Regions from separate parts of the Sinorhizobium sp. BG8 genome, predicted to be linked through region 2. Evidence: predicted binding sites of a transcription regulator. Region 2 holds the regulator's gene; each other region holds the start of a gene.
What was found. The regulator LexA, encoded in region 2, represses DNA repair genes until DNA is damaged. The targets are predictions, from matches to a motif close to TGTTCNNNNTGTGTTCNG.
Positions count from the first base shown of each region.

Region 1 (2,269 bases), 470 kb from region 2:
AACTCGCGCATCTGGAAGGAGGCGCGCACCAGTATCGCCATGTCGTTGAGCTTGTGCTTCTGGCGCTGGAGCTGCTCGATCTCCTCGCCGACCGCGCGGGCTTCCTCTTCCGAATCCCATGCGGCATGGACGACGACCTTGTCGTCGTCTGGATCGTGCCGGTCGGTGAAGAGCGTCTTGCCGAGGCGGCCCTCGTTGTGGGCGATCAGATGCCCGGCGGCACCGAGTATGTGGGCGGTCGAACGGTAGTTGCGTTCGAGCTTGATGACCTTGGCGCCCGGAAAGTCCTTCTCGAAGCGCAGGATGTTGTCCACCTCCGCGCCGCGCCAGCCATAGATCGACTGGTCGTCGTCACCCACGCAGCAGACGTTCTGCGGCACGCCCTTCGCACGCTGCGCCAGCAGCCTCAGCCACATGTACTGGGCGGTGTTCGTGTCCTGGTACTCGTCCACGAGGATATAGCGGAACCTGTCGTGGTACTCGCGCAGGATATCCGGATTGGCGCGGAACATGCGGATCGGGTGCAGCAGAAGATCGCCGAAATCGCAGGCGTTCAGGGTCCTGAGGCGGTTCTGGTAGGCGGCGTAGAGTTCGCGGCCCTTGCCGTTGGCGAAGGCGCGGGCGTCGCCTTCCGGAATCTGGGCCGGGTCGAGACCCTTGTTCTTCCATCCGTCGATCATGCCGGCGAACTGCTTGGCCGGCCAGCGCTTGTCGTCGAGGCCCTCGGCCTGGATGATCTGCTTGATCAGCCGCACGACATCATCGGTGTCAAGAATGGTGAAGTCGGAGCGCAGGCCGACGAGCTCGGCGTGGCGCCGCAGAAGCTTGACGCCGATCGAGTGGAAGGTTCCGAGCCAGGGCATGCCTTCGACGGCGCCGCCGACGAGCAAGCCGATGCGTTCCTTCATCTCGCGCGCGGCCTTGTTGGTGAAGGTCACGGCGAGGATCTGCGAGGGAAAGGCGCGGCCGCTCGCAAGGATATGGGCGATGCGGGTCGTCAGCACGCGGGTCTTGCCGGTGCCGGCGCCCGCAAGCACGAGGACGGGACCGTCGAGCGTCTCGACCGCTTCGCGCTGCTCCGGATTGAGGCCGGAGAGGTAGTCCGGGGCACGCGAGGCATCGCGCGCGGCCATGGCGCGTGCCGCAATGCCGCCTGTGCTGCGTTCGGGAACCGGTGTCTTCTTCGCAAGCGCCGGGTCTTCATCGAAGAAGGGAATATCGTCGTAACCGCTCATCATGCGGCCCAATGTAGTGATTCGGGGGCGAAAGGCCAGTTTTCCGTTCTTCTTTTATTCCACGCTCCCGTCTCCGACGGCACGGGTGCGGCGGGGCAGACGGGTTGAGGGTGCGTCCGCTCAGCCGCGATCGGCGTCGAATGCCGAGTCGACGGGTACCTGGAGGGCGGTCGCAAGCTGGTTCGTCTTGCCGGCGAGCGCGATGATGGAAAGGAGTTCGGCGTGCTGCCCGGCCGTCATGCCCTTCGCTTTGGCGGCAGCCGTGTGCGAATGGACGCAGTAGCCGCAGCCATTGGTGACGGAGACGGCGATGTAGAGCATCTCCTTGACCAGCGGATCGAGTTCGGAGGGCGCTGCCATGACGGCCTTGACCTCGCGCCACGTGCTTTCCAGCAGGGCGGGGTCGAAGGCGAGGTAGAGCCACATGTTGTTGATGAAGTCGGACCTGCGCGTGGCCCGGATGTCGTCGAACACCGCCTTGACGCGGGAATCGGCTTCGAGGTCGGCGGGAGGCTTGACGGTGCTCATGGCGAATTCCTTGCAACGCGAAAGGAGACCGGCGGCGAATGTCGCCGGTCCCGGACGGGATCAGGCGAGCGCGAAGACGCGGGCCGGGCCGCCGGTGCCGCCGCGAACCTTCGGTGCGCCGACGATGATCGTTGCGCCCTTTACCGGCACCTTGTCGAGGTTGGCGACGGCCTCAAGCCCCCAGCGACCCGCAGGAAGCCAGGTGTTGTGGGTGGCGAAGTCGGGGGAGATGCCGTAGTCGAGCGAAAGCGTGTCGACGGCGATGCCGGAGGTCGTCGTCTCCAGGAGCGCCTGGACAGTCTCGACATGGAAGCCGGGGAAGTGGATCTTCTTCTCACCGTCGGCATTGCGGAACTTGTCGGTTCCCAGATGGGCCGACCAGCCCGAATTCATCGCCACGCAAGCGTTTTCCGGGATCTCGCCATTGGCCGCGATCCAGGCCTTCAGGTCGTCAGGGGTAACCTGCGCATCCGGGTTGGACGCGGCCTTCTCCCTGATGTCTATGA
Region 1 covers NZ_CP044011.1:3,463,461-3,465,729, reverse strand. Annotated here, with positions in the region: gene F3Y30_RS16350 (UvrD-helicase domain-containing protein) at 1-1,238, opposite strand, end outside; gene F3Y30_RS16345 (carboxymuconolactone decarboxylase family protein) at 1,356-1,763, opposite strand; gene F3Y30_RS16340 (cyclase family protein) at 1,824-2,269, opposite strand, start outside.
Region 1: F3Y30_RS16350 (UvrD-helicase domain-containing protein) is a predicted target of LexA. The motif match lies at 1,280-1,297, and genes of this name have one in related genera.

Region 2 (2,269 bases):
CGTCCGTCGGCGACCATGACCTCGTCCAGGGCGTGATGCGAGAAGCGGGTATGCAGCTCGATTTCTGGCGTATCGCAATGCGCCCGGGAAAACCCTTGATGGTCGGCAAATTGGGTAAGGCACAGGTGTTCGGCCTGCCCGGAAATCCGGTTTCGAGCCTCGTTTGCGGTTTGTTGTTCCTGGAACCCCTCGTGCACCGGCTCGCTCGAACCCCGGCCAGGAATCGTTTGCGCACGCTGGTGACCGCGACCGCTCTAGCCGAGAACGATCGCCGCCAGGACTATTTGCGCGCACGCATCATCCGCTTGCAGGATGGCTCGCTCGCGGCGAGTGCGTTCGGCCAGCAGGACTCCTCCATGATGAAGGTTTTTGCCGGATCGGACTGCCTGATCGTCCGCCCGCCGCATGCCCCGGCACTGGAAGCCGGCGCGCAATGCGATGTCCTCATGCTGCGGGAGCCAGCCTGAGATTCTCGCTGCTTCGTCGAGAATAATCTCGCATTCTGCGCCGTACCTTCACGAAATCTTATCCACTTGCGGAACACATATGGAACATATAGTGTCTGTTCTGGATTTGTTTCACTAATGATTCTGGGGTGCAGGATATGCTGACGCGCAAGCAACAGGAACTTCTCTTGTTCATCCACGAGCGGATGAAGGAGTCGGGAATCCCGCCATCCTTTGATGAAATGAAGGATGCGCTCGACCTGGCATCCAAGTCCGGCATCCACCGGCTCATCACGGCGCTGGAGGAAAGAGGCTTCATCCGCCGCCTCCCGAACAGGGCGCGCGCCCTCGAGGTCATAAAGCTGCCGGACTCCTATTCATCGAGCCTTCAGCCGAAGCGCGGTTTCTCGCCGAGCGTGATCGAGGGAAGCAGAGGCAAGACACAGCCGCCTCCAGCACAGAAAGCGGCGGCAGGCGACGACTTCTCCTCGTCGGTCTCCATCCCCGTCATGGGCCGGATCGCTGCCGGTGTGCCGATTTCCGCTATCCAGAACAACACCCACGACATTACCATTCCGGCCGAAATGATCGGCAGCGGCGAGCACTATGCCCTTGAGGTCAAGGGCGACTCGATGATCGAGGCCGGCATTCTCGATGGTGACACCGTCATTATCCGGAATGCCAGCAACGCCAATCCGGGTGAAATCGTAGTAGCCCTCGTGGACGACGAGGAAGCGACGCTAAAGCGGTTCCGTCGCAAGGGTGCGTCCATCGCTCTCGAGGCGGCAAACCCCGCATACGAAACAAGGATCTTCGGCCCTGACCGCGTGAAGATCCAGGGAAAGCTTGTGGGGCTCATCCGCCGCTATCATTGAGGCACGCGTCCGCCTGACGCCTACTCCGCCTTGAACTGATTGCTGCGCCAATCATATGTACGGTGCATGGCCCATGGCCTGTCCAATGACGTGATCGACGTCTCGATGCGGGCGTTCGCGGGAAATGACCCGTGCCCGCCCAGAGCATAGATTTCGAGCGCTCCTGTCCGCCTCAACGTCTGTGCCGTTACGATGGTGGCACTGCAAGCCGCGGATTTCAGGAATTGCGGCGCGATCACCAGATCTGCCGTTCCGCAGGCCGCTGCAAGGTAGGCCGGATCCTCGATTGCCACGATGCGCCATCCGGAAGGCGACCGTACGGCACACCATTGTTTCGGGCGGCATAGGAACCGCGAGGGTTCGGCTTGCGCGCCAAACGCCTCCTTCATCGCCGCGCGGACGGCTGGGCCGTCCTCCATTTTATGGTCGCGACCGGACAGCGTTTGACGCCGGGTTGCTGTCTCGCCGAATGTACTGGCACGCGCTGCGGCCATGTGGGGGGGGCTGTAGGGACCGAGACGCAGAGCTCGCCGCCACTGATCATAGACGAAGGCTGGCGGTTTCTGCCTGTTGATCGACACGCCTGTTGCAGAGACCACGCCAACGAGTTTTGCATCCTCGGAAACGAGTACCTCCGGCAGCCTCGTTTCCGGGAGGAGTGCCAGGATGCCAGCCGCGATGAGCGGAAGGCCGATAAGCCGCAGTCTCGTATGCAGGATGCAGAGCAAGCCGCCGCCCGCTGCGATCAGGTAGACGCTTTCCTGCGGTAGGCGGCCAGTGACGATTTCCCCTCCCCACCCCGCGACCCAGTGCGACATGTCGATCATCCACCCTATCCCCTTGCCCATCACATAGAGGGCAGGTTGGTCGATCCCGAACGGCATGAGCAGCATTGCGATCATGCCTGCGGGCATGACGACTAGGCTGATGACGGGCATGGCGACGAGA
Region 2 covers NZ_CP044011.1:2,990,924-2,993,192, forward strand. Annotated here, with positions in the region: partial or broken gene glp (gephyrin-like molybdotransferase Glp) at 1-467, shown strand, start outside; gene lexA (transcriptional repressor LexA) at 605-1,321, shown strand; gene F3Y30_RS14140 (ComEC/Rec2 family competence protein) at 1,342-2,269, opposite strand, start outside.

Region 3 (2,269 bases), on a different replicon from region 2:
TGCCATGAGAATGGAGGCCTGGAGCCGGTTCGTGTCCTGATACTCGTCCACAAGGACATGGTCCCAGCGTCCGGCGATGTCGTCGGCCAGAACAGGATCGCTCACGGTCGTCGCCCAGTAGAGCAGCAGGTCGTCATAGTCGAGCACGTTTTGGGCCTGCTTGGCTTCGACATAGGACGCGAAGAGCTCTCGCAACTCTTTCTCCCAGCCCGCGCACCAGGGGAAGAATGTCTTGAGGACCTGATCGAGCGGTTCCTCGGCATTGACGGCGCGCGAGTAGATGGACAGGCAGGTACCCTTGGTGGGAAACCGGCTTTCGGTTTTCGAAAAGCCCAGTTCGTGCCGGATCAGATTCATGAGATCTGCCGAATCTTCCCGATCGTGGATTGTGAAGTCGGGGTTCAAGCCGATCTGATCGGCGTAGTCCCGCAGGAGCCTCGCACCGATGCCGTGAAATGTGCCGGCCCAGGTCAGCGCATCCGTCATGATCCCCGCATTCGCTCCAAGCACCTTCGCACAGATCCGTTCGACCCGGTGCGCCATTTCTGACGCGGCACGGCGCGAGAAGGTCATCAGCAGGATGCGCCGCGGATCGGCGCCATTGACGATCAGGTGAGCGACCCGGTGCGCCAGCGTGTTGGTCTTGCCGGAGCCTGCGCCTGCGATGACGAGCAGCGGTCCGGCCGTCGATCCGTCGGGCAGGTTCGACCCGTATTCGACGGCCCTGCGTTGGGCATCGTTCAGTTTGTCGAGATAGGCTGCCGCGCTCATTTAAACTCCAGCAGATTGCGTGTTCCGGCTTGTCGTTCCCTTGGCCGAGTCATCGAATCGAAAGAAACGGCGGAACATAGTGGGAACTTATGGCAAGCGCGCGTGCTTGGAAACCCTTGCCGAAACGCCCGTCGGCGGCCGGGCCGGAAACTCTTGAGGTCGCACTAGCGGCCTCGCGTCAATTGCACGAAATGCGCCAGACTACCGCCGGCAAAAGTTCGAGGCGGCCCTGGGTGAGGAACTACCTTAAGTCAAAGGGCTGGAGGATTTCCCCGACGCGGAGAAACACGAAAATGCGCTAGACGCTGAAAGCATCTCGCAAGCGGCCATAGAAAATCCGCGCCGCGACTCCGAACCGATGCAGCCCGTGAAACGGAATGGGGTGCAACCCGATATCGACCGGCATGGGAAAGGGCTGTGTCGCCCCGGTGGCGATGCGCTCCGCAAGCAGGCGCCCCATGAGGGTCGCCATCGCCACCCCGCGACCGTTGTATCCGAGCATCAGGTGGAGGCCTGCTTCCGGTTCGGTCAGGTGCGGGTAGTGGTCGGTGGTGAGCGCCACCTGTCCGCTCCATCGCCATGGCCACGCAACTCCTTTCAGTGATGGCCAGAGGCGTTCGGCATGCGAAACCAGATGACCGGTCCGTTCCTCTCCGCTGGTTTTCCCGGAGCTTCGGCCCCCCATAAGCAGCCGCCCCTGATGGTCGACGCGGTAGTACACGGTATTCCAGCCGATCTCATAGACAGAGGATCGGCTCGGCATGATGTCAGCGAGCAGGGCAGGTGGGAGTGGATCCGTGGCGACGATCGCGCTCATGACCGGAATGATGGTACGACGGAGGCCGGGCCACAGGTTATCGGTGTAGCCGTTCGTGCAGAGGATCGCATGCGGCGCCGTGACGGTGCCGGTGGGAGTTCTGACCTTCCAGTTCACCCCTTGTCTTTCGATTGTCTGGGCAGGCGAGAATGCGTGAATGCGTGCTCCAGCCCGAAGGGCGGCTGCCGCAATGCCGCGCGCATAGGCAAGCGGGTTGATGTGACCGCCGCGAGGATCGAACAGGCCCGACACGTAGTGGCGCGTAGCCGTTCTTCGCACCATCTCGACCGCCTCCAACCTTTCGACGGGTATGCCGCGCAGCGAGAGCTGGCGGAAGAGATCCTCTTCGCCTTTCTGCGATGGAAGATTGATCGCCGCCCGCAAGGTACCTGACCGCACGGGCGAGCAACCGATCTCGAGTCGCTCGATGAGATCGAACACTTCGTCGGGTGCCCCCTGGGAGAGCGCAAACATCCGTTGGCCGAGGTCGCTGCCGTGATCCGCCTCCAACTGGTCCGGCGGGACCTTAAGTCCGGGGTTGACCTGACCGCCATTTCGCCCCGAGCATCCGTGGGCAAGGTCATGCGCTTCGAGAACCAGCGGCTTCAGCCCTCGTTCGGCAAGGTGCAGGGCAGAGCTGAGACCGGTATAGCCGCCGCCCACGATAACGACGTCCGCGCT
Region 3 covers NZ_CP044012.1:496,085-498,353, reverse strand. Annotated here, with positions in the region: gene F3Y30_RS23335 (ATP-dependent helicase) at 1-771, opposite strand, end outside; gene F3Y30_RS23330 (FAD-binding oxidoreductase) at 1,070-2,269, opposite strand, start outside.
Region 3: F3Y30_RS23335 (ATP-dependent helicase) is a predicted target of LexA. The motif match lies at 842-859, and genes of this name have one in related genera.